Regions from separate parts of the Iodobacter arcticus genome, predicted to be linked through region 2. Evidence: predicted binding sites of a transcription regulator. Region 2 holds the regulator's gene; each other region holds the start of a gene.
What was found. The regulator sigma-54, encoded in region 2, starts transcription at its own class of promoters, with help from an activator protein. The targets are predictions, from matches to a motif close to CTGGCACGCTTCATGCTT.
Positions count from the first base shown of each region.

Region 1: glnL (nitrogen regulation protein NR(II)) is a predicted target of sigma-54. The motif match lies at 8,144-8,161, and genes of this name have one in related genera.
Region 3: flgB (flagellar basal body rod protein FlgB) is a predicted target of sigma-54. The motif match lies at 4,041-4,058, and genes of this name have one in related genera.

Region 1 covers NZ_JBHTBQ010000014.1:337,524-348,078, reverse strand. Annotated here, with positions in the region: gene glnA (type I glutamate--ammonia ligase) at 1-168, shown strand, start outside; gene ACFQNF_RS09660 (TetR family transcriptional regulator) at 227-871, opposite strand; gene ACFQNF_RS09655 (MATE family efflux transporter) at 992-2,362, shown strand; gene ACFQNF_RS09650 (DnaJ domain-containing protein) at 2,562-2,849, shown strand; gene ACFQNF_RS09645 (hypothetical protein) at 2,846-3,382, shown strand; gene ACFQNF_RS09640 (hypothetical protein) at 3,466-4,230, shown strand; gene ACFQNF_RS09635 (hypothetical protein) at 4,242-5,459, shown strand; gene ACFQNF_RS09630 (DUF6249 domain-containing protein) at 5,583-6,005, shown strand; gene ACFQNF_RS09625 (GNAT family N-acetyltransferase) at 5,998-6,453, shown strand; gene ACFQNF_RS09620 (HAD family hydrolase) at 6,616-7,239, shown strand; gene ACFQNF_RS09615 (Rdx family protein) at 7,239-7,532, shown strand; gene ACFQNF_RS09610 (DUF4124 domain-containing protein) at 7,548-8,027, shown strand; gene glnL (nitrogen regulation protein NR(II)) at 8,198-9,265, shown strand; gene ntrC (nitrogen regulation protein NR(I)) at 9,262-10,555, shown strand, end outside.
Region 2 covers NZ_JBHTBQ010000019.1:127,082-137,636, reverse strand. Annotated here, with positions in the region: gene ACFQNF_RS11870 (hypothetical protein) at 1-135, opposite strand, end outside; gene ACFQNF_RS11865 (ArnT family glycosyltransferase) at 1,406-3,034, opposite strand; gene ACFQNF_RS11860 (flavin prenyltransferase UbiX) at 3,031-3,639, opposite strand; gene ACFQNF_RS11855 (Gx transporter family protein) at 3,839-4,363, opposite strand; gene ACFQNF_RS11850 (NusG domain II-containing protein) at 4,338-4,697, opposite strand; gene rapZ (RNase adapter RapZ) at 4,735-5,583, opposite strand; gene hprK (HPr(Ser) kinase/phosphatase) at 5,667-6,611, opposite strand; gene ptsN (PTS IIA-like nitrogen regulatory protein PtsN) at 6,592-7,065, opposite strand; gene hpf (ribosome hibernation-promoting factor, HPF/YfiA family) at 7,171-7,497, opposite strand; gene ACFQNF_RS11825 (RNA polymerase factor sigma-54) at 7,522-8,895, opposite strand; gene lptB (LPS export ABC transporter ATP-binding protein) at 8,896-9,621, opposite strand; gene lptA (lipopolysaccharide transport periplasmic protein LptA) at 9,618-10,121, opposite strand; gene lptC (LPS export ABC transporter periplasmic protein LptC) at 10,099-10,555, opposite strand, start outside.
Region 3 covers NZ_JBHTBQ010000033.1:373-10,927, forward strand. Annotated here, with positions in the region: gene ACFQNF_RS14135 (DUF4123 domain-containing protein) at 1-673, shown strand, start outside; gene ACFQNF_RS14140 (DUF3304 domain-containing protein) at 771-1,727, shown strand; gene ACFQNF_RS14145 (T6SS phospholipase effector Tle1-like catalytic domain-containing protein) at 1,730-3,916, shown strand; gene flgB (flagellar basal body rod protein FlgB) at 4,096-4,500, shown strand; gene flgC (flagellar basal body rod protein FlgC) at 4,512-4,925, shown strand; gene ACFQNF_RS14160 (flagellar hook assembly protein FlgD) at 4,947-5,618, shown strand; gene flgE (flagellar hook protein FlgE) at 5,684-6,976, shown strand; gene flgF (flagellar basal-body rod protein FlgF) at 7,036-7,776, shown strand; gene flgG (flagellar basal-body rod protein FlgG) at 7,899-8,684, shown strand; gene ACFQNF_RS14180 (flagellar basal body L-ring protein FlgH) at 8,701-9,384, shown strand; gene ACFQNF_RS14185 (flagellar basal body P-ring protein FlgI) at 9,433-10,524, shown strand.

The DNA of each region.
Region 1 (10,555 bases), on a different contig from region 2:
TTGGATGAAGCACTGGATGCGCTAGATAAAGACCGTGAGTTCCTGACTCGTGGCGGCGTATTTAGCAATGACTGGATCGACAGCTATATCGAATTGAAGATGCAAGAAGTAAACCGCATCCGCATGAGCACTCACCCGGTTGAGTTCGATATGTACTACAGCCTTTAATCTAATCGATTAAATGTTCAAAACCCGCACTGGCTAACTAGTGCGGGTTTTTTATTGGCTAAAGAACACGCAATTCATCACGCTGCAAATGGGGCGCTTGCATCAGGCTGGTGACCGCGGTACGCAGCATGCGCTCGCAATCTGGCAGGGCCGCTTGCGGGCGATCAGGATAAAGATCTTGCAGCATGTCGTACATGCCATCAAAGACCGCATGCAGATATAAATTACTTAGGCGTAAATCAAGCGTGTTGGGCAACTCTTGATTTTGCACGGCACGACGCAAAAGGCGCAGGCTGTAGTGCATCGCTAGCTTGGTAATCAGATCCCGGTGCCGGATCAATGAGGTATTTTCATGGCTGCGCTCACACTTAAAATACAGAATGGCAATCACAGATTGAGCCGTACCCGGCTGGCAAAATAAATTTAAATAGTACATACCGGTTTGCACCAGTGCCTCCATTGCATTGCTGCTGTCGGGGCTAAAGTGCATGGTTTCGAGCGCAAACATCCGCTCGCTCATGGCTTTACATACATCAATTTTATTCGGGTAATGGCCATAAACCGCGCCACGGGAAACACCGGCAGCATCGGCAATATCGGCCATCGTGGCCTGTGCTACGCCCTTATCCAAAAATACCAGCTCTGCCCCATCCAAAATGGCATCACGCGTTTTTTGCGCATCCTCTTTGGTCTTTCTTGCCATGACGACTCCTCTTAAGTTCCCGGAATTATGACACAAAATTAATTAATCACGCATGACTGATTAAATGCTAGTATGGCGAATCATTTCATCCTGCCGCAAAAAATTGCCAATCGAGCTTTTATGAGTCAACAAAATTTACAGGATCTTAATACCCTACCCGTTGCCAGCCTATTCTGGCGCTATGTGATTCCCTCCGTCGCCGGCATGCTGGTCATCGGTTTATATACCGTGGTTGATGGTGTTTTTGTGGGCCGCTATGTCGGTGCCCATGCCCTTGCTGCCATTAATCTGGTCTACCCGGTTATTTTGTTGCAAGTGGGCTTAGGTGCCATGATCAGCATGGGCGCAGCAACCCGGATTTCCATCTTGCAAGGAGCGGGAAAAACGCAAGAAGCACGCCAAGCGCTAAGCAACACCATACTGATTATCACGGCACTGGGAATTATTTTGCCCCTGATCGGCATTAACCAGATTGAGACGCTACTGGCACTGCTGAATGCAGATAATGATCCGGCCGTGCGGCAAGAAGCGCGGTCGTACTTATCGATCATGCTCTGGGGTGGCCTTGTGACGATCGGCCAGATGGCGGTCATTTATTTAGTAAGGAACGATGGCAGGCCAAAATTCATTACCTATATGGTGGTGATTGGCGGCTTAAGTAATATTGCTCTGAATTACTTCTTTGTTGTGATCTTAGGCTGGGGTTTGGCTGGATCAGCAAGCGCCACCTTGCTGGTTGAAACACTGATAACACTAGTGGGGCTGATCTATTTCTTTAGCCCTTTTGCCCGCTTACGGATCGCTCTGAAAGATCTGCGCCCACACTGGCAAAGCATGCCATCCATGCTGGGCCTTGGTATCTCCAGTTTTTTAATGGAAGCCAACTTAGCCTTTCTGCTATTTGCACATAACTATCAGTTGCTGGAATACGGTAAGGGCAGCGATGTGGCCGCTTATGCGGTGGCAGGCTATACCGAAGCCGTCTTTATTTTGCTGATACATGGCTTGGCATTGGGAATGCAGCCATTGTTAAGCCATGCTACTGGTGCAAATCAACCGCAAAGACTGGCGCAAACCTTATCCTACGGCTTAAAGGTAAGCTTAGCGATCAGCCTAGCGCTGCTAGCCGTAGTGCAGTTTTTCCCGCATACCATTGCGATGCTCTACGCAGGCAAAGATCAGGCGCTTATCGAAGCAGCAACAAACGCCTTGCGAATCCACCTGTTTGCGCTACCTTTTGATGGCGCGATTATTGTAGGCGTGATTGCACTGCAAGCCATGGCACTCACTCGCCTGTCGATGCTTGGCACCTTAGGTAAAACGCTGCTGTTAATACCGGCACTTTGGCTAATCCCACTGTGGTGGGGCGTCAATGGTGTCTATATTGCACTACCATTAGTCAATACAGTGATTGGTATCATGATTGCTGGCGTATTATGGCGCGAATTGCGCCATCTGAAACAAGCCAGTCACACTTACTCTGCCGCCTAGCCAGCCTGAGCGGTAAGCAAAGCACCCTTGCAATAAGTAGTTGATATTGCAAGGGTGCTTTGCTATTTTTCGTTTAAAATACACACAAAATCAGCTCGGAATATAACAGTATCGCAAGCATCTCTTTAACAAGATCCTTGCATCAACACTAGCCAGCGCTTAAAAATGCCGCCAATGCGCCATAGGAAAGAAAGCCCACATGTCTGTTATTCAAGATCATTATGCAAAATTAGGCATCTCCCCCACTGCCAGCATTGATTTAATCAAATCCGCTTACCGTAAAAATGCCGCCAAATACCACCCCGACAAAAATCCTGACCCAGCTGCAGTAGCGCAGTTTCGGGCGATTCAAGAAGCTTATGAAGTACTGACCGATGCGCATCGCCGCCAAGCATACGACGACTATCGGCAGCGTAGCCTTATCGACAATCCATTAGAGATTGCCCGCGACATTGCCGAAAAATACATTAAAGGAATCATCCAGTGAGCATTGCCCCTTACTTTGCCGATCTTTACGCCAGCTATGAAGCCGAGCTAGATGATTTATCCAGCGATTCTGAAGGCAGATCTGCACTTAAAAAACGACTTGATGAAAAACGCCGGGAAATTGCCCACATCCTGCCGATGATTGAATTTGCCCCAGAAATGGTCGCAGTTATTTTTCACAATGCTTTTAGCTTTAATAGTCCCAAAGTAATGCAGCACATTATTTTTAGCGAGCCAGAAGGCTATGGCGATGATTTTATTTCATGGGATGAGCTAAGCAGCCATTTAAGCATCGCCAACTGGGCAGAGAAACTAATCAATGCCACTTTAGAAGCAGAAGGCGGCGATTTCTTTATGGTCATGGCCGCTGCATTAGAATTTATGCGCAGCAACGGTACGCACACCGCCCACGCCGAAGTCATTGAAAACGACGATTTCGACGATGATGAAGATGGCGCGCTTCAATTAAATGAATCGGGATCAGATTGGCTGAGCGAGCAGGGTTTTGAATCAGTAGAAACTGAAAACAATTAAATCGTTACGCTTTCAGCAAGCCGGCTCAAAGTAGCCAAAAAACTTTTGCTCAGCTCAAAAATTAAAGAGATAAAGGATTTGAAATGCATCCAGCAATCATCAATGCATCAAAATTAATTCTAGTCGGCGATATTATCGGCGCAGAAAAAGAGCTATCAGATATTGCAGATCAGCACGGTGATTATGCGCTGGCTGAAATTTTAGAAGAAGTACCGGCTAAAGACTTACTCGCTATTATGCGTGAATACGACTCATCCAAAGAATCAGTACTCAGCCTGATGGTTACGCCTGAGCAATTTGCCCGCGCCATTGTGCTAGATACGCAATACGGCGATCGCAGCAAAGATAAACTGCGTGCCATGATGAATCTGGTCATTTATAAAAGTGCCGATGAAACAGCGGATTATTTAGAGGCCATTTACCAGACTAAACCAGCAGGCATAGAAACATTAGCGGATTATTTTAATGACTATCACGAAGACGTATTTAACTTTGTGCTGCACGCCTGTAATACCAGCACAACACTGCCTTTTATCTGTGATGATGGAAGTAGCACGCTTGATGAAATTAAAGAATTCTTTGAAGTGTTTCACTCCACAGAACATATTATCGATAAATTAAAATGGAATATTTCCCGCGCAGAAATTGCTGATAGCGATTGGAAAGAAACCATTTGGGTCTTATTTCATGAGCTAGCCGATGTATTCGACCACCTTATTCTGGAACTGCAAGGCCGCTTACTCGCTAAATATATCAAGCAAGAAAGCAAAACGATCAGCAACACACTGATTGAAGATTTGCTAAAAAGCATTGATCTTGAAAATGACGCCGAAGAATCTGCAATCTAAAAGGAAAATACATGAGCATAGTGTCTACCACACTATCCACTTTTGATAGCCGCCGTTTCTTTGAAAAAGCCTTAAGCTACGGCGTAGCGCAAGGAATGATTACGCCTGAACGCATACAGATCATTCACGCAGATTTAGCCAAAGGCATGGTACAGATTGCCAATTACTTTGGCACGGCCTATCTGCGCCCGGATATTGAGCTGGCATTAATTCGTACCGTTAATTTAATTAGCCTCTACCTTGAAAGTATTTCTCAGGGCGATCTTCAAGCTGCGGCCCTGTCATTGCGCAACAATACCCTGCTATCTCATTCCAAGGCAGGGGCTGATATGCTCAGAAAACTGCACGCCATGCCCCGTGAAACGCTGCTGATTCAGCCGCAGAATGAATCAGCCGAAGAGCAACAATCATATTTAAATCAGCAAACTTCGGCTGAGCATATCTCCTTAGCTAAATATCAGGCAGAGGTCAATAAAAGATCTGGCTATCAGAAAAAAATAGATTTAGGTTTTTGGCTGGCAAAGAAAATGAGCTTAACTGCAGATGCTTTTTGTGATGCAGAATCGCTCATTCAAAGCGTAATGCTCATTTTATGGGTGAAAGAAGCTAAATTAAAACTACCGAATCGGGCTGAAATCAGCAAACTCATTAAATCTGCAACAAATAAAAAAGCCACATTAAATACAGAGCGATTTAAGCTATTTTTTGCAGCAGCCCCCACTTCTATTCAGCAAACAGCACAAATAGAAATGGATTTATTTATAGCTAATGAGCTAACAAAAATGAAAACGCCTCAGTTTATGCCTGAGGCCTACTATATTTGTGATGGTGATATCAGTGAAATTAGTAACCATGATCATGAAATCGCCAATAACTGGCGGAAACTCACTCATCAGAATAACGATGACGACAGCGTTATTTCCACCTTATTTTTATTTGCAGCAAGCGGTCTGCCTTTAAAGCCCAGCATGCTAAAACGTGAGGCAAAAGAAGTCATTAGCCACTTTAGAACATCAGGATTTAACTCAGAATCTATCCATGACTTTATTGAGAATAATATTCCTGACATCTATAAAGATGAGCTCAAAAAATTCTGGTACAACGATTTAAACAATGCCGCCAGCGATGCCCTTGCAGATAATGATCCTGATCGCCCTGACTTTTACATGGAACGTGCGCTCAAATACTTACAATCAACCTGTAATGCCACTTGGAAAGAGCGTTATTAAAACTGCTTCACTCAATATGACAGCAGCAGTGACAGCTTGCCCCTAGCCATTATCGCGATTTCCTTGCCAAAAACGGTGGTATGACGTCAGAATAAACGTATACCGCCGCCCAAGGAAAACACCATGAATGCTCTGCAAGCCTTCTTCCCTCCTGACACCATCATTTGTATTGTGTCTATTTTAATGCCGGTGTTTATCGTGGCGATCGTGTTCTACTTTCACCATCAAAAGCTTCAGTTGCAGCATGAAACAATCCAAAAAATGCTCTCCAAGGACTTGCCAATTCCGCCAGAGTTATTTAATTCTCCTGCAAAAGAAATTATAAAAAACTTATCTTCTACAAAAATAAGCACGGCTAGCACTCGCTTGCACCAAGCGCTCACCCTTGTCGGAGTAGGAGCAGGCTTGTTAGTATTTTTCCGCTATAGTGACTTTCCATCCATTTTCTGTTGGACAGGCGCTATTCCACTGGCCATTGGCCTTGCTCAATTACTCGGCGTTTTTCTTGATCCTCTCGTATCAAAAAAGGTAAGTATTGATGACTAAACCATGTTTTATCCGCTATGCCAATTTAGATGATCTAAATCAATTAGCGCCTTTATTTAATGCCTACCGTATTTTTTATCAGCAAGAGAGCAATCTACAAATCGCACATGATTTTTTGCAGCAACGGCTCGCATTAAATGAAAGTGTCATTTTGTTGGCCAGTAATGATGAAGGCAAAGGGCTTGGGTTTATCCAGCTTTACCCTTCATTTTGCTCAATAGCAGCAGCCAGAGTCTGGGTTTTATACGATTTATTTGTTGATGAATCCGCAAGAGGCATGGGTGTATCACGCCTGCTGATGGACAAAGCCCGTCTGCATGCCAAGCAAACTGGCGCAGTGCGCCTTGATTTATCCACAGCCTACGATAATCACCACGCGCAGGCCTTATATGAATCACTGGGCTATCAGCTCGATCAAACTTATCGCTATTACAGCTTAGAGATCTAAAGCCAATCAAATGAAACCGGCGGCGTTGAATCGTACAAGCCGCAGGTTTTACCTCCCCTGTAAATACATTGGACACTGAATATCAAATAAGCCTCAGTGTCATACAATCTGCCAAGCTGACGGGTACAATAGAGTCATCTCTTATCCATTGAGCATTTCATCATGGCTATTCGTGCCGTAGTGTTTGATTTTGGTGGTGTTTTATTTGATTGGAATCCTGATTATCTTTATCGAAAATTAATTGTCGATGAAAAAGAACGGGCATTTTTCTTAAGCCATGTTTGCAATGGTGAATGGAATATCGAACAAGACCGTGGCCGAAGTATTGCGAAAGCCAATCAAATCAAACAGGCCGAATTTCCTGAATATGCAGAATGGATAACTGCATTTTATGCCCGCTGGCCAGAAACATTACGCGGCACGCTCGCTGAGGGTGTTGCACTGATGGAGCAATTAGAAGCTGCCGAAATCCCGCTTTATGGCCTGACCAATTGGTCGGATGAGACTTTCCCTTATGCTTGGGAAAACTATCCCCTTTTGCATCGCTTTAAAGATATTGTGGTTTCTGGCCGTTTAGGCTTAATCAAACCCGATCCGGCCATTTATCAGGCTATGTTTGAGCGAATAGCTCAAGCGATTCCTGATTTACACCCTAATGAGCTGGTTTTTATCGACGATGTGGCCAAAAATGCAGATGCCGCGACACAATTAGGCTGGCATGGCATTCACCACACCAGCGCCGCCCATACCGCAGAGCAATTGCATCAACTAGGCCTTAAATTTTAATGAATCAGATCAGGCAACCACGCATCAGTATTTTGTATTGCACCCAGTGCAACTGGCTGCTGCGCTCGGCGTGGTTAGCGCAAGAGCTGCTTTCCACCTTTTCTGAAGAGCTGGGTGAAGTCGCTTTGCAGCCAGGCACAGGCGGTATTTTTGTGGTGACTTGCATGGAGCAGATTATCTGGGATAGAAAAACAGAAGGCCGCTTCCCTGAAGCAAAAGAATTAAAACAACGCGTTAGGGATTTAATTGCGCCCGAAAAACCATTAGGCCATAGTGAATACAAGTCTGATTAATGTTAAGTTACGCCCATGCTAAAGTATCTTTTAATATCCATCATCTGCATTGCCCCGCTAGCCCACGCTGATATTTATAAGTATGTGGACGAGCAAGGTAATGTCACTTTTTCCAATATTCCCATGCGCAATGCGCAACGTATTTTGGCCGAGCCAGGCGCGATGATCCCTGCGCCTCGTTCCCGCGGTAATGCGGCCCCAAGAGAGCGCAGCCCGCAAACAGCCACACCCGGTAATTTTCCTCGTGTAGATGCTGCCACACAAAAAAGCCGCGATAGTAATCGCCATTTAATTTTGAATGAAGAGCTTAGCAGCGAGCAAAAAAACCTCGCCAATGCACGTCGTTTATTATCTGAGGCCGAAAGCAGCAAAACGCCTGAAGAAAAAGCCAGCCCACAAAAGTATGTGGAAAAAATAGGCCGTATTCGCAATAACATGACTCTGCACGAAAAAAACATCAGCGCTCTGCAATCTGAAATCAGCCGTCTGCGCTAAAACAACCACTCCCCTCTTAGCAAACACTCGCGCACCACCCAGACGAGCAATGCACCACCATGGTGCATTGCTCGTGTATGCTTATCTCTAAAGCACCAGACTGCGCCACTTTTCAGCTGGCCCGCAAATTGCTACACATCTGAAGATACGACCTTGGGGGCCAAGCAGCCATGAGCCATACTCCATTCTCCGGCCTTGAATTTTTAGACGATGCTGTCATTGCCGTTGCAGCCAATGGCACGCTGGTTTACGTTAACCCTGCTGCAACCGACCTGCTCAGTCTGCGCCAGGATGATATCGGGATGACGCTCTCCGCCTGCCTAGAGCCACATAGCCCGATTGTGAGCGCGGTGATCACCGCTTGCACCGAAAACATCAGCATTACCGAGCACGAGCTGCTGCTTTCCACCAATCATGGCGATGTTTATGTCACGCTCACTGCCAGCCCCATCGAAACCAGCGCAGCGGCGGCCTTGGTTGAAATCCGCCAGATGGATCAGCAACGCAAAATTGTGAATGAAGCGAGGCTGCAAGCGCAGCAACAAGCCAACCGAGAGCTGATCCGTAATCTGGCACACGAAATCAAAAACCCGCTGGGCGGAATACGTGGCGCGGCCCAATTGCTATCAAGCGAGCTGCATAGCCGTGAGCTACAAGAATACACCCAGGTCATTATTGATGAATCGCAGCGCCTGCAAAGGCTGCTCGATCGCCTGCTTACCCCGCATCGCCTGCCTAAACTAACCGAGCTCAATATTCATGAGGTATTGGAGCGAGTACGCAGCCTTGCTTTGGCCGAAACTCCCAATGGCTTATCCGTTAAGCGGGATTACGACACCAGCCTGCCCAACCTGATTGCCGATCAGGAGCAGCTGATACAAGCCGTGCTCAATATTGTTCGCAATGCCGTGCAGGCAATGGCAGGAGTGGGTGAGATTTTCTTGCGCACCCGCATCGCAAGGCAAGTAACGCTCAATCGCCGCCGCTTTCCGCTTGCACTGCAAATTCAAATTATTGATAACGGGCCTGGGATTCCCGACTCACTCAAAGAAACACTATTTTACCCGCTGGTCTCCGGCCGCCCCGGTGGCACAGGCATTGGCCTGCATCTGGCCCATACCTTTGTGGTGCAGCACCACGGCACCATCGAATTTGAAAGCCGCCCCGGCCAAACCTGCTTTAGCCTGCTTCTGCCACTCAATGGCTGGCAACACGACTCCACACAGGAAAAACCATGAGCGCTGTCTGGATTATTGATGATGACCGATCTATTCGTTGGGTATTTGAAAAAGCCCTTGCCAGAGAAAACATCTCGCATAGCAGCTTTTCCTCTGCCACCGAAGCCCTTGCCAAGCTCACGCAGGAACAGCCCCAAGCCATCGTTTGCGATATCCGCATGCCCGGCGAATCTGGCTTGCAATTTTTAGAGATCGTCAAGCAAGACTGGCCTAATCTGCCCGTAATTATCATGACCGCCCATTCAGATTTGGATAGTGCCGTCTCGGCATTTCAAGGCGGCGCGTTTGAATATCTGCCCAAGCCCTTTGATGTAGATCAGGCCACTGCGCTGATCAGACGGGCGATCGAAGAAAGCCAGCGATTTTCCACCCACCAAGAAGGCAGCCCAGCTCAAGCAGCGTCGCCTGCGCCAGAAATCCTCGGCCAGGCTCCGGCCATGCAAGACGTCTTCAGAGCAATTGGCCGCTTAAGCCAGTCTGCAGCAACCGTGTTAATCACCGGCGAATCGGGTAGCGGAAAAGAACTGGTCGCCCGCGCCCTGCACCGGCACAGCCCGCGCTCTGCCCGTCCCTTTGTTGCCATTAACACCGCGGCCATCCCTAAAGACTTACTGGAATCCGAATTATTTGGCCATGAAAGAGGCGCCTTTACCGGCGCGGACGCCAAGCGGCAGGGTCGCTTTGAGCAGGCAGAAAACGGCACGCTATTTTTAGATGAAATTGGAGATATGCCTCCCGAACTGCAAACGCGCTTATTACGTGTCCTTTCGGATGGCTTTTATTACCGGGTAGGCGGCCATCAGCCCATTAAAGCCAATGTACGAGTCATTGCCGCCACGCATCAGCATTTAGAAGAGCGCGTCAAGCAGGGGCAGTTTCGGGAAGACTTATTTCACCGCCTTAATGTGATTCGCCTGCGCTTACCTGCGCTGCGTGAGCGATCAGAAGATATTCCCTTGCTGGCGCGCTTCTTCCTTGGCAAATCAGCCAGCGAGCTAGGCATTGAAGCCAAGCGCCTCACTGACGATGCGATGGCTAAACTGGCTGCGTTTAGTTTTCCTGGCAATGTGCGCCAGCTAGAAAACCTATGCCACTGGATTACCGTGATGGCGCCCGGAGCCTTGGTTCAGCCCGGCGATCTGCCACCAGAGCTCAGCGCAGAAAAGGGTGAAATAGCGATTCGCAGCGGAGATTGGTTAAGCCATTTAGGTGCCGAAATCAGCCAGCGGCTTAGCCGCGGTGATAGCCGTATTTTAGATGAGCTGACCCCCGCTTTTGAGCGCGTAGTGA
Region 2 (10,555 bases):
GTCAGCATTCATTGCTCGGTACGCATCGCTTTTGGCATAGCGGTCAATGCTCCCCCTGAAAGCTTTGTCAATTTTTCCCTGCTGTTTCTCATTGACACTGTCTAGTGCATCTCGCATCGCTTGAGCTTTTTGCATCAGATACTCCCCAAACGCTCTGGGTAGGACATATTTTTTGGGGGCAATGAGTCCAGCATTTACATGGACTTTAGTGCCTTTCCAGTGATTAGGGGATGGCTCGTGAATGAAACCTAACACGATAAATCGACCCATCTTGGCGTATGTGAACATCAAATTAGTGCTTTGACACAGGTCCATGTGTATGGCCCGCATAATGTACCGATTCATGTTGGATGGGAGATCCATTGATGTGGATGAAATTTCATCCATAGGAATGAGGTGAAGTCGATACTCGCCTGGATGCTGTATTTCCCCAAGCAAGAACCTTCTCCAAGTTGCCTCAGCAGATGCCATCCGATCACGTAGCATTTGAGGTGTATCGCTGAAGTCACTTTCTTGCTGATAGTGCCGCAATACCCGCCAAGAGATGGATGCGCAAAAGTGCGAGAGCCAAGGTCCATATTGAATCGTGAGCTTGCCATGGTCTGTGTATGGCCTAAACACGCGATTGGCGAACAACCCTTCTGACTGGCTAAATAGGTCCTCACAGTTTTTGCATAGCCAATAGTGCTTGAGTCCATCTTGAACGCGTCTATTTGGCTCCTGCGTTGTGCGGATGTGTCCATTGGCTGAACTCTCACGTTGCCAGCGAAACACAAAGGCAGGCAGTACATGACTGTACTGAAGCACGCTATCTTTTGAGCATAGAAAGCAGCAACCTGTTTGCATGGCCAAAGAAACCTAAGATTGTATTAACCGAATGGCCAACCGCACCAATGCCCCGAATGAGCTGTCGCGCCCCAACCAGTCCGATTGAATATATTATTTGGTGAAGCAATGCATTTAGGTAGATAGGTGCGAAACAACGCTACCGACTCCAATAGCCCACATAGTTTCAATTGTGGAACTGAATAACATACGAACACGGGCAGTAAATGCTGCAACCATAGACACCTCCTTTTGACTGGATTCGGCCGAAAGAACCAAACCAATTGATAAATAACGCAGCAAAAACAACAGAAGAGCTATGGAGCCAACAAACGTCCGGGAGAAATCTCCCTCACCTATTACCCCTATCAGCCTAAATACACTGACATTCTTTACACCTAACAAGATATAGACACCCTGAAATACCACGTTCAGTGACAAAACCTTACTTGATGCGGCAAAAATAAATTGCCATGAAAAAACCGCCCACTATTAAGCGGAGTTTACCCCCTGCACACACCGACCTGCCCAACCAAACAACTCATTCCGCATAATATCAGCAAAAAGTAAGCAATATTTATTATATCTTACGCCAAACACTAAACTCCTCGCCCTTATCCGTCGCCCTTGTGGTTTTTTTCAACAAGCTATATTCACCAATATTGGCGGGCATGGTACTGCCTTGGATTAATAGCTGCGGGCATTCTTTGCCTCGGCCTATTTCGAAGCGTTGCACGCGCATCGTGGTGTAGTAGTGGAAGTTGCCTCTTTCGTGCTCACCCAAGCCAAAGCTAGCCAGACACTGGTTTTTATCTAGTTGGGTGGCTAAATCCAGCATCATGGGTTTATAGCTTTTGCTGTAATTTAAGCCGGGTAACAGCAGGCTGAATACTAGGCCATAGCTCATCACCAGCACGGCCAGCCAGCGGATAGCGCCCTGGTGTTTGGCCCACTGGGGTGCTCGCCAAGCCAGATTCCACACGATGATGGTAAGTGCGAGCGCGGACAGCACACCCAGCCAGTTTGGCTTTTCTGCAAAACCCGGTAAGAAATGCAGCAGGCGCGCTTGCAAAGGCAGGCCAAAGTAGAGGGCAGCCCAAGCCCACCAGAGTAATAGCGCACTGACAGCCACTAAGCACAGGGCGACAAGGCCAAAGCGGCGCTCGAAAGTGGCGGGGACGCTGGATGCTTGTGCGCCCATCCATACGGCAAACGCCACCACGGCGGGCACGGCGTATAGCTCCATCGAGGTTTTAGCCAAGGACAAGATGGTGTAGGTCAAAAGGCAAAGCAGGGCTGCCGGGGCGGCGTTTTTAAACGCATCGAGGCGCTGCCTGAAAAATAAAACCGGCAGATAGAGAATCAGCGGGAAGGCGTGCCAAGGCAAAATCTTCAGGTAAAAGCCACGCTCGTATTCCGGGCCAAGGTTATTCTCACCGAGGAAACGCCCTAGGTTATTCACCCAAAACCAAGTTTTGAATAACTCCGGCGAGGCCAGCCACAAGCGCCAAGGCCAGATCAGCCACCAAGGCAATGCGGCCAGCAAGGCGATGCTTAGCGTCAGTAAATACGCTTTTTGCCGGTAAGTACGATCAAAGACCGGCAACAACAGAGCCGCCAAACCAAGGCAGCCCGGCCCCAACAGGCCCTTAGTTAAAAACGCCATTCCCCAAGCCGTGCCCATCAGCAGGCCGCTGGCAAGTGGCCGTAAGGGAAATATAGCAAATGCGTAGAGGGCAATGGCAAAGCTGGCAAATAAGGCGCTATCGGTCAGAATATGATGCCCATTGCCGACTAAGCCCAGCGTGCCTGCAAGCAAAATGGCGGTGAGCCATGCGGCTTGCGATGGGTCTTTGGCCCGGCTGCGGGCAGCAAATTGCCCTGCGGCCAGAGCGGCAAAGATAAAGGTGAGCGCAATATAAAATGCCGCGGCTAATCTTGCTGCCGCATGCACTGGCAGCCAGGTAAATACATAGCGGGAGAAGCCCGCTGCCGTCCAGAAAAACAGCGGTGGTTTTTCCATAAAAGGCTCGCCAGACAGCATCGGCACCAGCCAGTTATCGCGCAGCGTGTATTCATAAACTAGACCAAGGATATAGCTTTCGTCGGGCTTCCAAGGATCGTGCGGGGCGAACGAGGGCCAGAACCACAGTGCAAGCAGGACAAAACACCCGACTTTCCATGAAGGCCAGTCAATCTTTACACTCATCCCTTATCCCCCCAGCGCTGCATCAGCTGATGCGGGATTTGGAACTGATCCAATATCCTTGCCACCACAAAATCGACTAAATCGGCGATGGTTTTAGGGTGGTGATAAAAGCCCGGATTAGGCGGCAAGATCACCACGCCCAGCCGAGCCAGCTTGAGCATATTCTCCAAATGCAGCACCGAAAAAGGTGCTTCACGTGGAACAACGACTAATTTTTTGCCTTCCTTAATCATCACATCCGCAGCGCGCTCTAATAAATTATCCGAAGCGCCCACCGCAATCGCCGATAAAGCGCCCATGGTGCAGGGGCAAACAATCATGCCATCGCCAGGGTTAGAGCCGGAGGCCATCGGGGCAAACCATTCTTGCTGGCCAAATACTTGCAGCTTTGATTCATCAGTAACGCCATAACGCTGGCGAAAAAGCACCGCCAAATCGGCCGCGCGCGAAGGCCAGGTTTCATCTAGCTCTTGCTTGGCCACAATTTGCGCTGCCTGGGTATAGAGCACATGCACGGTGCAACCCGCCGCCAGCAAGCATTCCAGCGTGCGCAGGCCATAAGGCAGGCCGGATGCGCCGGTAAAAGCTAAAGTTATTGTTTTCATTTGAAACCTATTAAAACGATGTAACACCCAAAGGTCTGTAGACACAGAGAACACGGAGTTTAAAAACAGACCACAGAGAAAACCAAATCAATTGATATTTATAACGCTATGTTGTGTATTTTTTGTAGGGCGGGTGAAACCCGCGAGCGATGCTGAAAAATACGCGGGTTTCACCCGCCCTACGCACTTTTTGAACGTTTCACTCACGAGCCAGCAGCTTTGCTGCAATCACCCCATTTACCACACCAAATACCAAGGCTGCAGCAGCAAACAGGGGCACTAAATGGATGATGCCATTATGCGGAATCAGCCAGAGCCGCGCTAATAATAGCTGCCCTGCCATATGGGCAAAGGCGGCAACCAGCGAGTGCGATACGGGGCCGAACCAGCGCCTAGGCAAGTGATTCGCAGCGGCCAAGGCTAAGAGGCTGCTTAGCCCGCCCATCAAACTCATAGCAAAACCGGGGGATAAAAAACCGCCCAGCACAATACCACTGCCGATGATTCTGAGCATGGAAATCCACGCAGCATCGCGCCAGCCAAAGCGCCAGAGCGCAATCAGGGTAATGATATTAGCCAGCCCCGGCTTAATACCGGGAATAGGCGAAGGAATACCCGCCTCCAGCACCGATAAGGCAATCGCCAGCGCGGCATAGCGGGCAATGCGCACATCGTCCAAACTGGGTTTGATACGGATTTCAGTAACTGAGGCTGTCGAATTCATGAGGACGCGAGCCTAAAAGCTCGATGCTGATTCGGTTAGGCAGGCAAATCGCCATTTGGCCAGCCTGATCCAGCCAGCCCATGCGCACACAATATTGGCGCGGGCTGGGGTCACGGCTAATACGTACCCGGCCCGATTTTACTTCTACAGAGGTAAACCCAAGGGGGCCAGCCACTTGCACCGTGCGCTCTGCGTTTAAATCCAGCACGGCAAAGACTTTGCCCGCCTGATAAATACGCACCCGCGTGGCACTCTCCTGCTGCCAGCTCCAAAAACCCAAATACACCACAAAAACCAGCGCCAGTAAGGCAAACGGCCAGTCACCTGGCCGCATTACCCTAAGCATCTCCCGATTTCGAGAGGGGCGTATTTCAGGCATGCTGCTCACGGTGCCTAAGCAATACCTGCCGATGCTCGGCAAAGTATGCCGCTAATTGCTCCGCTAAATAAACCGAGCGATGCTGGCCGCCGGTGCAGCCAATCGCTACCGTGATATAGCTGCGATTATCGGCTTCAAACTCTGGCAACCAAGCTTCCATAAATGTTTTGATATGGCTTTGAAAGCGCCCCACCACCGCTTGCCGCTCTAAGAAATCAATCACGGGCTGATCTTTACCCGTTAAAGGGCGTAAAGATTTATCGTAATAGGGGTTGGGCAGGCAGCGGGCATCAAACACAAAATCGGCATCCATTGGCAAACCATGCTTAAAGCCAAAAGATTCAAAAATCACCGTGAGTCTGGAGCGGTCCAGCGCCACAAACTGCCGAATCCAGCTGCGCAGCTGATTAGCCGATAAATCACTGGTATCAATACGATGGGCAACTGCGGAGAAATCAGCCAGCATTTCACGCTCTAAGCTAATAGCCTCGGTCACCGTTAATGTGCCACTAGAGAGCGGATGGCTGCGCCTTGTTTCAGAAAAGCGCTTCACCAGAGTGTCGTTATTCGCTTCCAGAAACAGCATTTGCACATCAAGCCCCAGCTCAAACAGGGCTTCAAGATGATTGGGGAAGCTGGCAAAATTGTGGGCGCTGCGCACATCAACCGAAATGGCAATTTTGGGATAGCCATCTTCATCCAGTAATGCCGCGGTTTGTGGCAGCAAAGGCGCAGGCAAATTATCGATGCAAAAATAGCCAAGATCTTCTAAAGACTTAAGTGCAACGCTTTTACCCGCCCCTGATAAACCAGATAATAAAATAACCTGCTGCTGTTTCACTCCCCATCCCCATTATTTTGTATATTTTTGTGTAGCTTATATTTTGATACTTGCATAAACACCCTGCATATTGGGTGAGCGACTTATTCGCCCATTTCCATAAATTTTTGGTGTCTTTCAATAAATTCACGCGTGGAATCAATGCCGCGTAATTGCAAAATATAATTTCTAACCGCAGCCTCAACCAAAACCGCTAAATTTCGACCGGCCGCCACAGGAATCACCAGCTTGCGAATCGGCACGCCAAGAATATCTTGCGTGGCCGCCTGCATTTGCAATCGATCCATCGGAGCGACTTTCTCGCCACCCGCCTTGGCCAGATGCATAATCAGCTTGAGTGTTTTACGCGGCCTGACGGCAGTTTCACCGAAAATAGTGCGGATATTCAATACGCCAATTCCGCGCACTTCGAGAAAATCACGCAACATCGGCGGGCATCGCCCTTCCAGCGTTTCCGGATTGGTGCGATAGACCTCAACCACATCGTCTGCCACAAGGCCGTGGCCGCGTGAGATTAGCTCCAACGCCAGCTCGCTCTTACCCATCGACGATTCGCCAGTCAGCAAAACGCCCACTTCCAGCACATCCAGAAACACCCCGTGCAGATGCGTAGAAACCGCCAATGCCTTCGAGAGGTAATAGCGTAGTACATCCATCAAATAGGGGGATTGCTCGGGGGAGGTGAGCAGCGGTACATGAAAACGCTCAGAGGCTTCGCGCAGGCAGTCGCCCACAATCTGACCATTGGCTACAATCACTGCCGCCATTTCATTAGAGAAAAGCCGCGCCAAGGATTCTCTTTGCGCCTCGGGGCTAAGCTGCAGCAGATAAACCGTTTCTGCCACCCCAAGCACCTGAATGCGGTTGGGGTGGATAAAATTCAGGTGGCCGACTAAAGAGAGTGTTGGCTTTTGCTCAGATGCATCATTAGATAGCAGATTATTCGCACCCGATTGCCCTGCTACCCACGTCAGTCGCAGCTTCTCGGCGTTATCGATAAAAAGCTGTCTAACTGAAATCTGTGGCATAAGGCTCCCAAGTACTGATTAGCTTCCAGATTTGGCCGGGTTCAGTGGCCGCCAGCAGACTCTCGCGCAATACTTTATCTGAGAAAAGCTGAGCCAGTTCGGACAAAATTTGCAGATGTAAATCGGTAGCGTGAGCAGGCACCAGCAACACAAATACCAAGGAAACCGGCTTGCCATCAGGCGCGTCATAAGGGATAGGCTCATTAAGGCGCACAAATGCACCTGTGGCTTCTTTCAAACCTTTAATCCGGCCATGAGGGATGGCAACCCCTTGCCCAAGCCCCGTGGAACCAAGCTTTTCCCGGGCAAACAGACTATCAAAAATAACACTACGGGCAATACCGTGGCTATTTTCAAACAAAATACCAACTTGTTCAAAAATACGTTTTTTGCTGCCGACTTCCATGTCAAGGAAGACATTTCCGCTAGGCAAAATTTGGGCGATCAAGCTCATTGTAGACAGACCAAAACAGGGACGACACCCATTGTAGCGCCGTCGTTTAAAAACAAAAACGGGAACCTGAGTATTCCGGTTCCCGCTAAGGTGAGAAAAGTCGCTTTATTCAGCGGTAGGCTGGTGCTGCTTAATGGATTCGTTACGGTGATCCATTGATTTTTCTTTGTGCTTCACAACTTGGCGGTCTAGCTTATCGGCCAGCAAGTCAATGGCTGCATACATATTTTCATCCGTCGCTTCGACGTGGATATCGCGGCCGCGAACGTGAACGGTTGCTTCAACCTGATGTTGCAGTTTCTCCACGGATAGGATGACATTAACGTCAATTACATTGTCAAAGTGTCGAATGACTCGTTCCATCTTACTGTTTACGTACTCACGGATAGATGGGGTCACTTCAAGATGATGGCCACTGATATTCAAATTCATAGGGTTACTCCTTCCGTTGGGGCCTTACAAACTTTTGCGCTGACTTACTGGGTAAATCTGCAACGCTTCACGGTATTTGGCAACGGTGCGCCGGGCTACCACAATACCTTGAGCGGATAATGCTTCTGCCAATACGCTATCACTTAAAGGTTTTTTCTTATCTTCTTGCTGCACCATCTGCTTGATCAATGCTTTGATCGCTGTAGCAGAACACTCCCCTCCGGCATCCGTATCAACATGGCTACCGAAGAAAAACTTAAATTCATATAGGCCACGCGGCGTAAGCATATATTTTTGCGTGGTTACCCTAGAAATAGTCGACTCATGTAAATCTAGTTCTTCGGCGATATCTCTGAGCACCAGCGGGCGCATCGCCACTTCACCGTGTTCAAAAAATGCGCGCTGCCGTTCTACAATCGCGGTGGCTACTCGCAAAATGGTATCAAATCGCTGCTGCACACTTTTTACTAACCAACGTGCTTCTTGTAACTCACGGGCTAAATGGCCGCCATCGCCTTTTTGTAAGATATCTGCATAAAGACGATTCACGCGCAATTTAGGCATCGAAGCATCGTGTAATCTCACCCGCCAAACACCGCGTACTTTTTGCACAACGACATCGGGGCTTACATATCGGGGCGATGCTACAGACCATTGTGCACTCGGCCTAGGGTTTAAACTTACAATTAATTCCTGCGCTGCTTTTAACTCAGCATCCTCGCATTTAAAAGCCCGTTTAAGCCTAGTGTAGTCCCGCCCAGCTAATAAATCGAGTGAATTTTCGGCAATCTGCAAGGCTAAATCACGGGCAGCGCTCGCTGGCTTCTGGCGCAATTGTAAGCATAAACAATCAGCGGTATCTCTTGCTCCAATTCCCAAAGGCTCTAAGTGCTGTAAGCGAATTAAAGCAATTCTTAAGTCATCAGGTTCGAGTTCATAATCTTGGATTAGTTCCTCTGGCAGCTGAGAAAAGACATCTTCTAAGGACTGAGAAAGAAACCCATCCTCATCCAATGCCTCAATCAGCATCAATAACAAGGACTTATCCCGATGCGACAAAGGCAGCAAACCTGCTTGTTGCAGCAAGTATTCGCGTAAATCTAAATCGCGGGCGATATTGCTGGCCGGATCAAAATCATCATCATCATCCGAGCTGCCGTGGCTTGTGCCTTCCCAGCGTAAACCGTCGTCTTCACCCATTTCCCACTGCGGCTCTGCTTGCTCTGCCTCACCAGCGGCGGCTTCTTCGCCACGCTCCAATAGCGGGTTTTCGCTCAGATACTGTTCAAGCTCTTGTTGAAACTCAAGGGTGGAAAGCTGCAGCAGCTTGATAGCCTGCTGCAACTGAGGAGTAAGATTAAGTTGCTGGGATAACCGCAGCTGCAGGGTTTGTTTCATTTACATGCGGAAATGTTCACCGAGATAGACCCGACGCACACTTTCGTTTTCTACAATATCTTTCGGAGCGCCAGACGCCATCACTGCACCTTCGGAGATGATGTAGGCACGATCGCAAATACCAAGGGTTTCACGCACATTATGATCAGTGATCAAGACACCGATTCCACGTTGCTTTAAAAAACCAATAATACGTTGAATATCCATCACAGCAATCGGGTCTACCCCTGCAAATGGCTCATCCAGCAAGATAAAACGCGGGCTGGCGGCCAAGGCACGGGCAATTTCTACCCGGCGGCGCTCGCCCCCCGATAAGCCCATTGCACCTGCATCACGCAAATGATCAATGTGCAAATCGTGCAGCAGCTCATCAAGCCGGGCGTTTATTTCATCGCGATTTTTACAATGCAATTCAAGCACTGCAGTGATATTTTGTGCCACTGTCATTTTACGAAAGATAGACGCTTCTTGTGGCAAGTAGCCTAAACCTCGCCGCGCCCGCTGATGAATGGGTAAATGACCGATATCCTCGCCATCCAGCGTAATACGCCCGCCATTCATACCGACTAAACCCACAATCATATAAAAGCTGGTGGTTTTACCCGCGCCATTTGGGCCAAGTAAACCCACCACTTCACCACTCGAAATTTCCATGGTGACATCACGCACCACGGTTCTTTTTCCGTAACGTTTTTCTAGCTGCTCCGCTCGTAAAGAACTACTCATGGTGCAGGTGCCTTTTTCGGTGTAATCACGATATTGACGCGCCCGCCGCTCTCTGGTTTGCTTTGCGCTTGATAAGCTTCATTGTTTAAATCGTAAGTAATCAAATCGCTATGAATTTGATCTTCCCCACGTTTCACCCATGCCTTATCAATCAACTTAAGAATGCCAGTGCGCCCGTCATAATCAAAGCGCTGCGCTTCGGCATCCACCCAATCATTGCCGCCATCCATTTTCTGCCGAAAGCGAACCGGCCCGCCATTGCCAGCAACATACTGATTGCCCGCCTCATCCTGACGTACCGTCAGCTTATCAGCCCGAATGCTGAGTGTGCCTTGGGTCAGCACCACATCTTTGGTACAGACGCTGGCCTGCGTTTTTTGATTCATCACACAATTTGCAGCAACAATATTGATCTGTTTTTCCCGGTCTGCTTTTTCTGCATATGCAGAGCTTGCCAACAGCATGAGTAAAACAACTTTAACGGGTGCGAATCGGCTCATAGCTCATCCTGACTTTAGATTTAAGTTCTAGCGTTTCAGCCTTGGAATCAGCAATAAAACCGACTGATTCAATAACATACGTGCCCATCACTGCGATTGCCGGCGCTTCTGAGCTGGCAAGTCCTTCCTGCGGTAAAACGCGCATATCACGCCCATTAATCGTTAACTCTGCTTGCGTAGCACTGGCCGATCTAACCATTTTAACCACGCCGGGAAACCAGACTTCACTCCCCTGTTTGATTGATTTAGCACGCTCGCCAGTGACTTCTAAGCGGGGCTGATCGGGGGCGGTATAGCGTAAATGTGGGTTTTCCAACCAGGTGATATCGCCAGCAGGCAAATGAGAAACATGGGTGGCGGTGAGTAAAGATAAGGGGCGTCCATCTTCACCAAAGCGCACCGCAGTGGCTTTATCTACTAACATATCGGGCTGA
Region 3 (10,555 bases), on a different contig from region 2:
CCATAGTTTCGATCCTCGTTTGTTAAAGAAAATGAGAAATCGGATTATATGGACTTCACTTTATCAAGATCATGGGGCTGAAACAGATGTTTCCCCGCTGCTTTGTGAGTTAAATAGCGAGGATCAAATAACGTTTAATGAGCAAATAGAGTTACTATTGAAAATCACCAATGGGCAGCCCATGCTTAGTTTTTATTTAAGCACTCTGGATAGAGAAGCCATCTTTAGCCATTTTGATCAGTATTTTGATGTCACTATTCTTCCAGAAAAATTAAGCTATATATTGCGCTACGCGGACACACGTATTTTGCCCAATCTGCTTGCGCAACTTAGCCCAGAACAAAAAGCTGCATTTTTATCTCCATTTAGCAGCGTGGTTTATTTTGATCGGGCCGCTCAAATTGTACAGCTTGAAGGCGGAGGGCAAACTCAAATCACAAATCAGGCGCTGGTACTGACTGAAGCGCAATTTATAAAAATGATGGATTGGGCTTTGCCTGATCAAATTTTGCAAAATATCCAATTGCTCGGGCTTCAGTCTCTGCTGCCCATTGAGCCTTCAAAAGCCTATGCGCAAATAAGTGAGCTTTGCGATATAGCATTGATTCAGGGTAGCCGTGATGATGAAATTCTTAGTTTTTGTGTTGAGTATTTACACGGCGAAGCAGCATGATGGCTGAATGTTTGGGAAAGGTGTTTTTAATGGGCAAAGTGTTAAATACGTAAAAATATTTTATTACTTAATTTGAGTTTTTTATAAAGGTTTATCAATGGACTTACCAGAAAAAGCACCAGAGCAAACTGAAATTACAGATGCTGAGCATGGATTTAATTTATTTATGATTGTGGTGTCTTGTTTGAATGCCTATGCCCTGTACTTGGCCGTGACAGGCTCGGGCTATGGCCCTGCTTATTTGATGGTTCTTTCTCTTTTTGGATTGTTTTTGAGTCATATCGTGGTACTTATTTGGGCGAGTAAAGTAGAGGCAAGATTATGGCTTGTGTTTAAGCATTCACTCATGATTAATGGCCTTGTTTTTATTGCGATGGGCATTGCAATGAACGGGCCATCTGCCCAAGCTAAAAATGACGCAGCGAATGAGTCAGGCAATACGGTTTCGGCCTCTATTGATTCGGTCAATTATATGCATGATTGGGCTGTGAAATACACATTGACTGATCTGCGTAGTAATCAGGCCATAGGTGGCAGTATTGTTGATTTTTTAGACGGGCCGGGTGGAAAAAATTGCTGTATTAGCTTGCCGAAACAATGGCAGCCGGGAATGTACGTGAGTGTTGATTGGCAAGAGGCGGATAAAACACATACTAAACCCGATAAATATCATCGTGAATTAGAAATACCCCGCTATCAGCAGGCCGGTGATCTTTATGTCTTGTTTCATCCTGGGCAGGAAGTGGAGCTGGTCGTATCCAAAGTGGAGCCAGGTTATCCGGCTTGGCCGGGAAAAATTAAAAAAGACGCAATGGCCGCATGTGTTGAGCGGCTTTCGGAAAAAGAATGTAAGAGGAATTTGCCGAAATATACTCCTAATTCCAATGAGAGCATTGCGCGTAGTTATAGGGAGGGGTGTACGGAAAAGGGAATCCTTTCTGCTGGTGTTCCAGAAGATAATCGCAAAGCCTGCAAAGAATTGATTGAGGACTGCAGAAAAAATTGGGACATATCGGATAAAAAAATGTGCGAATTAGATTACAAGGAAGACTAGGCATGTCAGCAAGATTTTCATCTGAGTGTAGGGAAGATCCTTTAAAGCTAGTTGGGCCTGAGGATAGCCAGCGTACAAAAACTCAAAATCGCCCCAAATGCCTGCCATGCGAGCAAGACATTTACCTAGGTTTCTTTTTTGACGGTACAAATAATAATAAATACCGTGATACCGATGCTTTTGCTCATAGCAATGTGGCGCGTTTGTATGAGGCGTACTCTGGTGAACCCACCGTTGCTAAATTGAAAGTCCTTAAACAAGCAGCTAAAGCAGATGCCGCCGCAGCGTGGTCTTCAGTTATCCCAAAGGATGAGAAAAAGTATTATCGTAAAACGTATATTCCTGGCGTCGGCACGCCCTTTATTGAGCTGGGTGATACTGGGGAGGGGGCGGACAACACCTTGGGCTTGGCCATGTCGAAGCATGGCGAGGTCCGTATTAATTGGGCCTTATTGCAAGTCAGTAATCATATTCATGCGGCCATTATGGGGGCGCAGTTCAGTGATCCTTTAAAAGATGATGCTGAGTTGGCGACAGAAATGCTGGATGAAACAGCGAGAGATCGAGGGTCTCAATATTCAATCCGCGCACCTAGCCGAGGCCGCGGTTTTATTTTGCAGGATAGGTCGCAAAAGCTAGCTAAAGCCATTGCACCGATTGTTCGAGGCTCACCCACTATTCGCTCTGTACGTCTTTCGGTGTTTGGTTTTTCACGCGGCGCGGCCGAGGCTAGGGTTTTCTGTAGCTGGCTGCAAAAATACTACAGCGATGGTATTGCAGGTATTTCTTTAAAAATTGATTTTTTAGGCATTTTTGATACGGTTGCCTCGGTTGGTTTGGCTAACTCTGTGCCGATTGGTGGTGTGGAAGGGCACTATGTTTGGGCTAGTGTGGAGAACTTGCAGGTCAGTTCTGCGGTTAAGCGTTGTGTGCATCTGGTATCGGCACATGAAGTGCGTGGCTCGTTTCCACTTGATTCAATTGGTAGTGGTGCACAGTGTAAAGAGGTGGTCTACCCCGGTGTGCATTCGGATGTAGGTGGTGGCTATCCGCCAAATGATCAGGGACGCTCTATTGGTGTGGCGGCGGCGGGGGATGCAAAAAAGCTTTCGCAAATTCCTTTGGCACAAATGTACCGCGAAGCCTTGATTGCCAGTGTGCCCTTGCTAGGTCTAAAAGATTTTAATGATTTTCATCAAAGCAATTTCAAGATTGATCCAGGCACGGTTAAAGCCTTTAACGATTATATTGCGGCCACCCGAGTGGGTAGCGGCAAGCCATCGGGGGTAATGTGGCTTACAGAAACACAGGTTGAAGAGCCTCTGTTGCAGATTATTCATCGTCACTATGGCATTTTCTTACGCTGGCGAAAAAGCATGTTGGGCAAAGTTCATTTGCTAGCCGGTATGTCTGCTTCGCTGGATAGTGCACCAAAAAAAACGCAGGACCGGCATGATTTACAAACAACTGATCTGGCTTTGCAGCAAGAATTAAATATGTTGGAAAAATACACACCGCTTGTTTCTGAGCTCTCTATCTGGCCAGCCAAAGTGGCCGATTGGAATGAGGGTGTTTTTGCAGAATGGACGAAGCAGGAGGCGGTGTTGCCAGCGAGTAAGGTGTTATTTGAAACACTGGTTCATGATTCCAGAGCATGGTTTAAACCCAGCAATTTTAGCGATGATGATCAGGTTTGGTTTAATGAAGGTGGCATGGAGAAAACACGAACAAAAATGATTAAAAGTATTGAAGCCGAACAAGAAAGGGTTCGTTCGCCCTATCGTTTGAGCGATGAGCAAATGAAGTCGGTTGATAATAAAGATTACCAAGAGAATATTGAACGAATTGAAAAGCTGAAAACCAATAAAACATACCCGGTGAGAAGCGGGGGGCAAGAGCCGATCAGGCTTTATGGCTATTTGCGCTGGCGGCATGTTTTTGGAGCTTCTGCTCTGCCTGCTTCGCCACAGGATCCGCTTAGCAAAGAAAAAGCACGTAAAAGAGAGCTTGAAAATCAGCAGCATGAGAATAATCTGCAAAGCTTAAATCAACAAAATAGCAATGCTAAAAAGCGCTATCAAGAAGGGCAAATAAATGCCCAAGGTTACGGAGAAGCTTTGCGGGATCAGAGCTTGCGTATGAGTGCTGAGCGGCAGCGGCATGCTGCAGCAATAGGTGCATTAAAATAAGATGTAAGCGTTTTTTGGGTTATTGTCTGCTCGTGTTTTTTACTGATGTTGCATATAAGGCGGCAATAATTGCCGAAGCCTTGCTTGATTCCCTTCTAAAGCCCGCTGAATGCGGGCTTTTTGCTTGGCATACTTCCTGCTTACAGTAGTGTGAGATTCGATGAATAAGGAGTTTGGCTATGTTAGGACGTTTGGACGATTACTTCCGCCCGCAAGCAACGGCGTTGTCGCTGCGCAGCCAGCGGCAGGAAGTTTTGGCTTCAAATATCGCTAATAACGATACGCCGGGCTATAAGGCGCGCGATTTTGATTTTAAAAAATCGTTTGAAGCCGCCCTGCAAAAAAATCCAGTCAAGCCCTTACAAAGTACGGATCCGCGTCATTTGCAGCCTAAAGACAGTGTTGATCCCTTGTCTAGAGCGTTGCTTTACCGCAATCCAAGACAATCCGGCATTGATGGCAATACGGTGGATATGAATGCAGAAATGGCCGCGTTTTCAGATAACGCGATTCGCTATCAGGCGAGCATTACCTTTATGCAAAAAAAGATTGAAGGTATGCGCACCGCGCTGACTGGCCAATAAAGGACTAAATCATGTCGATGTTCAGAGTGTTTGATATTGCTTCTTCTGCAATGCATGCGCAAACCACACGTTTGAATACGGTGGCGTCTAATTTGGCGAATGCAGAATCGATTACCAGCTCAAATGGCCAGCCTTACCGTGCCAAGCAGGTGGTTTTTCAGTCGGCTCCGATTGCAGGCGGCGGAAAAGGGGCTGTGGGCGTCAGGGTGGCCGACGTGATCGAAGATCAATCACCGCCTAAGCTCGTCTATGACCCTAGAAATGTGCTGGCCGATACCAATGGCTATGTAGCGATGCCTAATGTGAGTGTGGTTGAAGAAATGGCTAATATGATTTCAGCGTCACGCTCGTATCAAACCAATGCCGATGTGATGAATACGGCCAAAACCCTGCTGCTGCGCACGCTAGCGCTCGGTCAGTCTTGATAAACGCTCTGGAGAGGCATCATGGTTCCCCGCACAACGATTAATTCGACGACTGACTATTCGGCAATTAATAAAAAAACAGATAACAAGGCTTCTGCTGCAGACCAGCAGCAAGATCGTTTTCTTAAGTTGCTGGTCAAGCAGTTGCAGAGCCAGGATCCGATGAATCCGATGGATAACGCGGCCACCACCAGCCAGATGGCGCAGATCAGTAGCGTGACCGGCATCGAAAAACTCAATACCACCATGCAATCGATGATGGCGAGTTTTGCTTCGGCGCAAAGCTTCCAAGCCGCGGCCTTGATTGGTAAAGAAGTGCTGACTGTTGGTAATCAAATGAAATTTGATGGCACAAAATCAGCCGATGCTAGGGTGGATCTGCCTGCGGGCGTGAGCAATATCAAAGTGACGATCACAGATAAAAATGGTGCTGTGGTCGACAACCTTACGTTGCCGCAACAAGCTGCCGGTGCTGCGGGTGTGCTTTGGGATGGTAAGTTAGAAAACGGCGAGAAGGCGGCGGCTGGCGATTATTTTATTTCTGCGCGCGGTGTGAAAGATGGCAAGGAAATTGCTTTAAATACCCTGACCTGGCAAATAGCAAGTAGCGTTGAGCTGGCAAAGACCGGTGTGAATGTCATGCTATCCAACCAGACAACAGTGGCGTTTGGTGATGTGAAACAAATCCGCTAGCGCTAGTTTGCTGTTAAATCAGCCGGGCTGTTAGTCGTGGAATAGAACAATTTGAGGGTAAGGTTATGGGTTTCCAGCAGGGCTTGAGTGGTTTGAGTGTGTCGTCCAAGAGCCTGGACGCAATTGGCAATAATATTGCCAACTCCAGTACTGTCGGTTTTAAACAGTCCCGAAGTGAATTCGCTGATATGTATGCTAATTCTTTCGCTACCTCCTCGACGATTACCGGGATGGGCGGGCGCACTGCTGCGGTCACTCAACAATTTGGTCAGGGAAATATCACCTCAACCAGTAATCCATTGGATATTGCGATTACAGGTAATGGTTTTTTTCGCATGGTTGACGATATTTCGGTGAGCTACACCCGTAATGGCCAGTTTCAAGTGGATAAAGAAGGCTATATCGTGGGTGCCAGCGGTAAAAAACTCACTGGCTGGCCCTATGATATTGATGCCAACACCTTGAAAAAAGGCGGCACACCTTCTCCTTTGCAATTATCAGTGGGCAATATCGGTGCTAAAACCACAGGCTGGACTGAGGTAGCAGGCGGCGGTGTAAGTGCGGGTCTTTCTCTGGGTATGAATTTAGATGCCAGCCAGTTGCCCAAAGACCGGACCAACCCCCTTGCCACTAATTATGTTGGGGCGCTTAACCCGGCAGATCCTAAGACATTTACGAATTCAACTTCGGCAAAAGTCTATGACTCGCAAGGTGTTGAGCACAATCTCACCATGTATTTTACCAAGACCGCACCTAATACTTGGGAGGTGCGTACACGCTTTGATAGCGATCTGGTTTCTGTGCCCAATGTGGCTGGTTTGCCTTACCCTGATGTGACTTTTGATTCGAATGGTAAATTAGTGAGTAATACGCCCTTAGCGTTTTCAACCGCGCTGACTTCTGGCGCAACAACGCCCTTTGCATTTCACGTTTCTCTGGATGGTACCAGCCAGTATGGTAGCCCTTTTGGGGTGAATTCTATTCAGCAGGATGGTTACCCTGATGGTACTTTGACCGGTATTTCGGTAAGCCGCGATGGCGTTGTGCAAGGTAAGTATTCAAATGGTCAGTCTAGGCCGGTAGGGCAAGTCACTTTAACTAACTTTGCAAACGTGCAAGGTTTACAAAATTTAGGTGACAATCGCTGGGCAGAAACCTTTACCTCGGGCCAGCCCAGAACCAATGATCCGGGTACCAGTGATCTGGGGGCCTTGCAATCGGCTTCGGTGGAAGATGCAAACGTTGATCTCACCGGGGAGCTGGTTAATCTGATTACCGCACAGCGTACTTATCAGGCCAATGCGCAAACGATTAAAGCGCAAGATACCATCTTGCAAACGATTGTAAATCTGCGTTAATAATTTGTAGGGTGGGTGCAACCCGCGTTTTTTCCGCCTTACATGAAAAGTGAAAATCAATGGATCGAATGCTCTATGTAGCGATGACGGGTGCTAAGCAAACGATGCTAAGGCAAGCGTCTGTCGCTAATAATTTAGCGAATGTAGCCACGCCGGGTTTTAGGGCCGAGCTAACGGCAGCGCGTGCGGTACCGGTGATTGGCGGCATAGGTGTACCTAGCCGTGCTTATGTGGTGGAGCAGACTACGGGCGCTGATTTTACTCCCGGTATTGTGCAGCAAACTGGCCGTGCTTTAGATGTGGCGGTCAATGGCGAGGGCTGGCTGGCCGTGCAAACGCCTACAGGGGAGGCTTATACCCGCAATGGTGGCTTTGAAATTGATGCGGCAGGCCTCTTAAAAACGCGTAGTGGTTTGGTGGTGCAGGGTGAAAATGGCCCGCTGACTATTCCAGAAAATACGCGTATTACCATTGCAAAAGACGGCACGATCAATGGTGCGCCGTTTGATAACCCAGCTCAGGCGGTAGAAATTGGCCGGCTAAAATTGGTCAACCCTATTGAAAGTGAGCTGGAAAAAGGCAGTGATGGTTTGTTTCGCCAAAGAAATGGCGAAGTGGCGCAGGCGGATGCTGGCGTAAAACTTGCTTCAGAATCACTGGAAGTGAGTAATGTGAATCCGGTAGATCAATTGGTGCAAATGATTAGCGCGCAGCGCCAATACGATTTGCAAATTAAAATGATGCAAACCGTCGATCAAAACGCAAGAAGTGCCTCGCAGCTATTAACGCTGACAGGTTGATTGGATTGCAAGTCGCGCATAGAAAAATTGATTAAACAGCGTGTTTCACAGATTAAAAAAGCGTGGTTCTGCCTAGTGCGTACCATCGCATATCAAACTAAAAATAATAGGAAGTACGCATCATGATGCGCTCGCTGTGGATTGCTAAAACCGGCATGGATGCCATGCAGATGAATGTCGATGTTATCTCGCATAACTTGGCCAACGTCAGCACCAATGGCTATAAGCGTGAACGTGCGGTGTTTGAAGATTTGCTCTACCAGAATTTACGCCAACCCGGTGGCTCGACCAGCGCGCAAACCCAGCAGCCTACTGGCTTGCAGTTGGGAACGGGGGTGCGGCCAGTGGCCACTGCGCGTATTCATATGCAGGGTAATTTGCAGCTGACTGACGGCACGTTGGATGTGGCGATTAATGGCCAGGGTTTTTTGCAGATTTCCATGCCCGATGGCACAACGGCCTATACCCGCGATGGCTCTTTTCAAGTGGATAGCCAAGGCGCGGTGGTGACATCCAGTGGCTATGCTTTGCAGCCTGCTTTGCAAGTGCCAACCGGTACGACTAAGTTGACGATCGCTAAAGATGGTACGGTTACGGCCATTGTGAATAATGATGGCGCGGCCCCGGTGCAGCTGGGCAATATTCAGCTGGCTACTTTTATTAACCCGCCCGGCTTGCAATCGGTTGGGGAAAATTTGTATATGGAAACCACGGCCTCGGGTGCGCCAACGGTCGGTACGCCAGGCACTAATGGCTTGGGTGCGCTCAATCAGGGCTATGTAGAAACGTCGAACGTGAATGTGACTGAAGAGCTGATTAATATGATTCAGGCTCAGCGCTCTTTTGAGATTAACTCGAAGGCGATTAAAACATCTGATGAAATGCTGCAAAAACTGACGCAGCTTTAGTTTTAAAAGGATTGAAATGATTGCTCGTCTTGCCGTTGCGGCAATGATTGCCGTGTTGCTTGCCGCTTGTACCACGCCACCCTCAGTGATTACTCAGCCGACCACGGCAAGGCCTGCCCAGCCGGTCGTGGCTAGTATCAATAATGGCTCTATTTTTCAGCCCAATAGCTCGCGCTTATTGTTTGAAGAAAGAGTGGCCCGCAATATCGGTGATTTGCTCAATATCACCATCGAAGAAAACCTCGCTGCCGTCAATACCTCCAATAGCAGCAGCAATAAAGCCGGATCGCTTGATTACAGCACCAAGGGCAATATTCCCCTGTTGCCTTTTGATATTGAAAAATATTTTGCGCGCGAGGGCGAGGCTGCGGTTAAGTTAGCAGGAACGAATAAATTTGAAGGCAAGGGCGCGACCAATAGCACCAATACGTTTAAAGGCACGATTTCAGTGACGGTGGTTGATTTGCTGGCAAATGGCAATTTGATTGTGGGTGGTGAGAAACAAGTTGCAGTGAATAATCAAATTAATACGCTACGCTTTACAGGTGTGATTAACCCGCTCGACATAAAGGCTGGCAATACCATTTCATCCAATAAAGTAGCCGATGCGCGTATCGAGCAATTGGGCGTTGGCTCTATGGCCGATGCCAATACCATAGGCTGGCTGCAGCGGTTTTTCTTAAATGTGATGCCGTTTTAAAATTTGTGCTTTGGTGTTTTTAAAATGTTGTCTGAATAGGTTGTGTGTATGTCTCGCTTTGCCCTGATCTGCTGTTTTTTATTTGCGCTGGTGCCTGCTCATGCTGAAAAGCTCAAAGAGCTGGCATCGGTTGCTGGCGTGCGTAATAACCAGTTGGTGGGCTATGGCCTCGTGGTAGGTCTGGATGGTAGTGGCGATCAAACCACGCAAACGCCGTTTACCGTGCAGTCGGTAGTGAATATGCTGACCAATCTAGGGATTCAAGTACCGAGCGGTGGCAATTTACAGTTAAAAAATGTGGCAGCGGTAACCGTCACCTCCACTTTGCCTGCGTTTGCAAGGCCGGGTCAGCCCTTGGACGTGACGATCTCCTCGATTGGTAATGCCAAGTCTTTGCGCGGCGGAGCGCTCCTGATGGCGCCGCTGAAAGGGGCCGACGGGCAAATTTACGCTATGGCTCAGGGGAATATTATTGTGGCTGGGGCGGGGGCATCGGCGGGTGGATCAAGCACTCAGGTTAACCAGCTGGCAACAGGCCGTATTCCATCGGGGGCGACGGTTGAAAAATCAGTGCCTACTTTATTAGGCAATGGCGAGTTTATTCAGCTGGAGCTATTGACGACCGATTTTACGACCGCCAATCGCGTGGTGAATGCGGTGAATGCGCAGTATCCAAGCACGGCTGTGGCTTTGGATGGGCGAGTGATTCAAGTACGTGCACCGCAAGATAATAATTTACGCGTGGCGTTTTTATCACGCTTAGAAAACATTGATGTCACCCCCGCAGAATCCAGCCCTAAGGTGATTATCAATGCGCGCACGGGCTCGATTGTGATGAATCAGGCGGTTAAGTTGGATAGCTGCGCCATTGCGCATGGCAATTTAACCGTGACGATTACGGCAGAAAATACCGTGGTGCAGCCTAATCCTTTGGCTGGCGGTAAAACCACTAAAGTGCAAAATGCCGATATTCAGATTCAGTCTGATAAAGGGCCTATCGTGCGTCTGCCAAAATCCAGCACCTTGCGCGATGTGGTACGGGCGCTGAACGCGGTAGGAGCAACGCCGCAGGATTTATTGGCGATTTTGCAAGCCATGAAAGCGGCAGGCGCTTTGAAGGCTGAGCTAGAAGTGATTTGATAGCTGATGAGTATTTCTTAATCATTGCTTG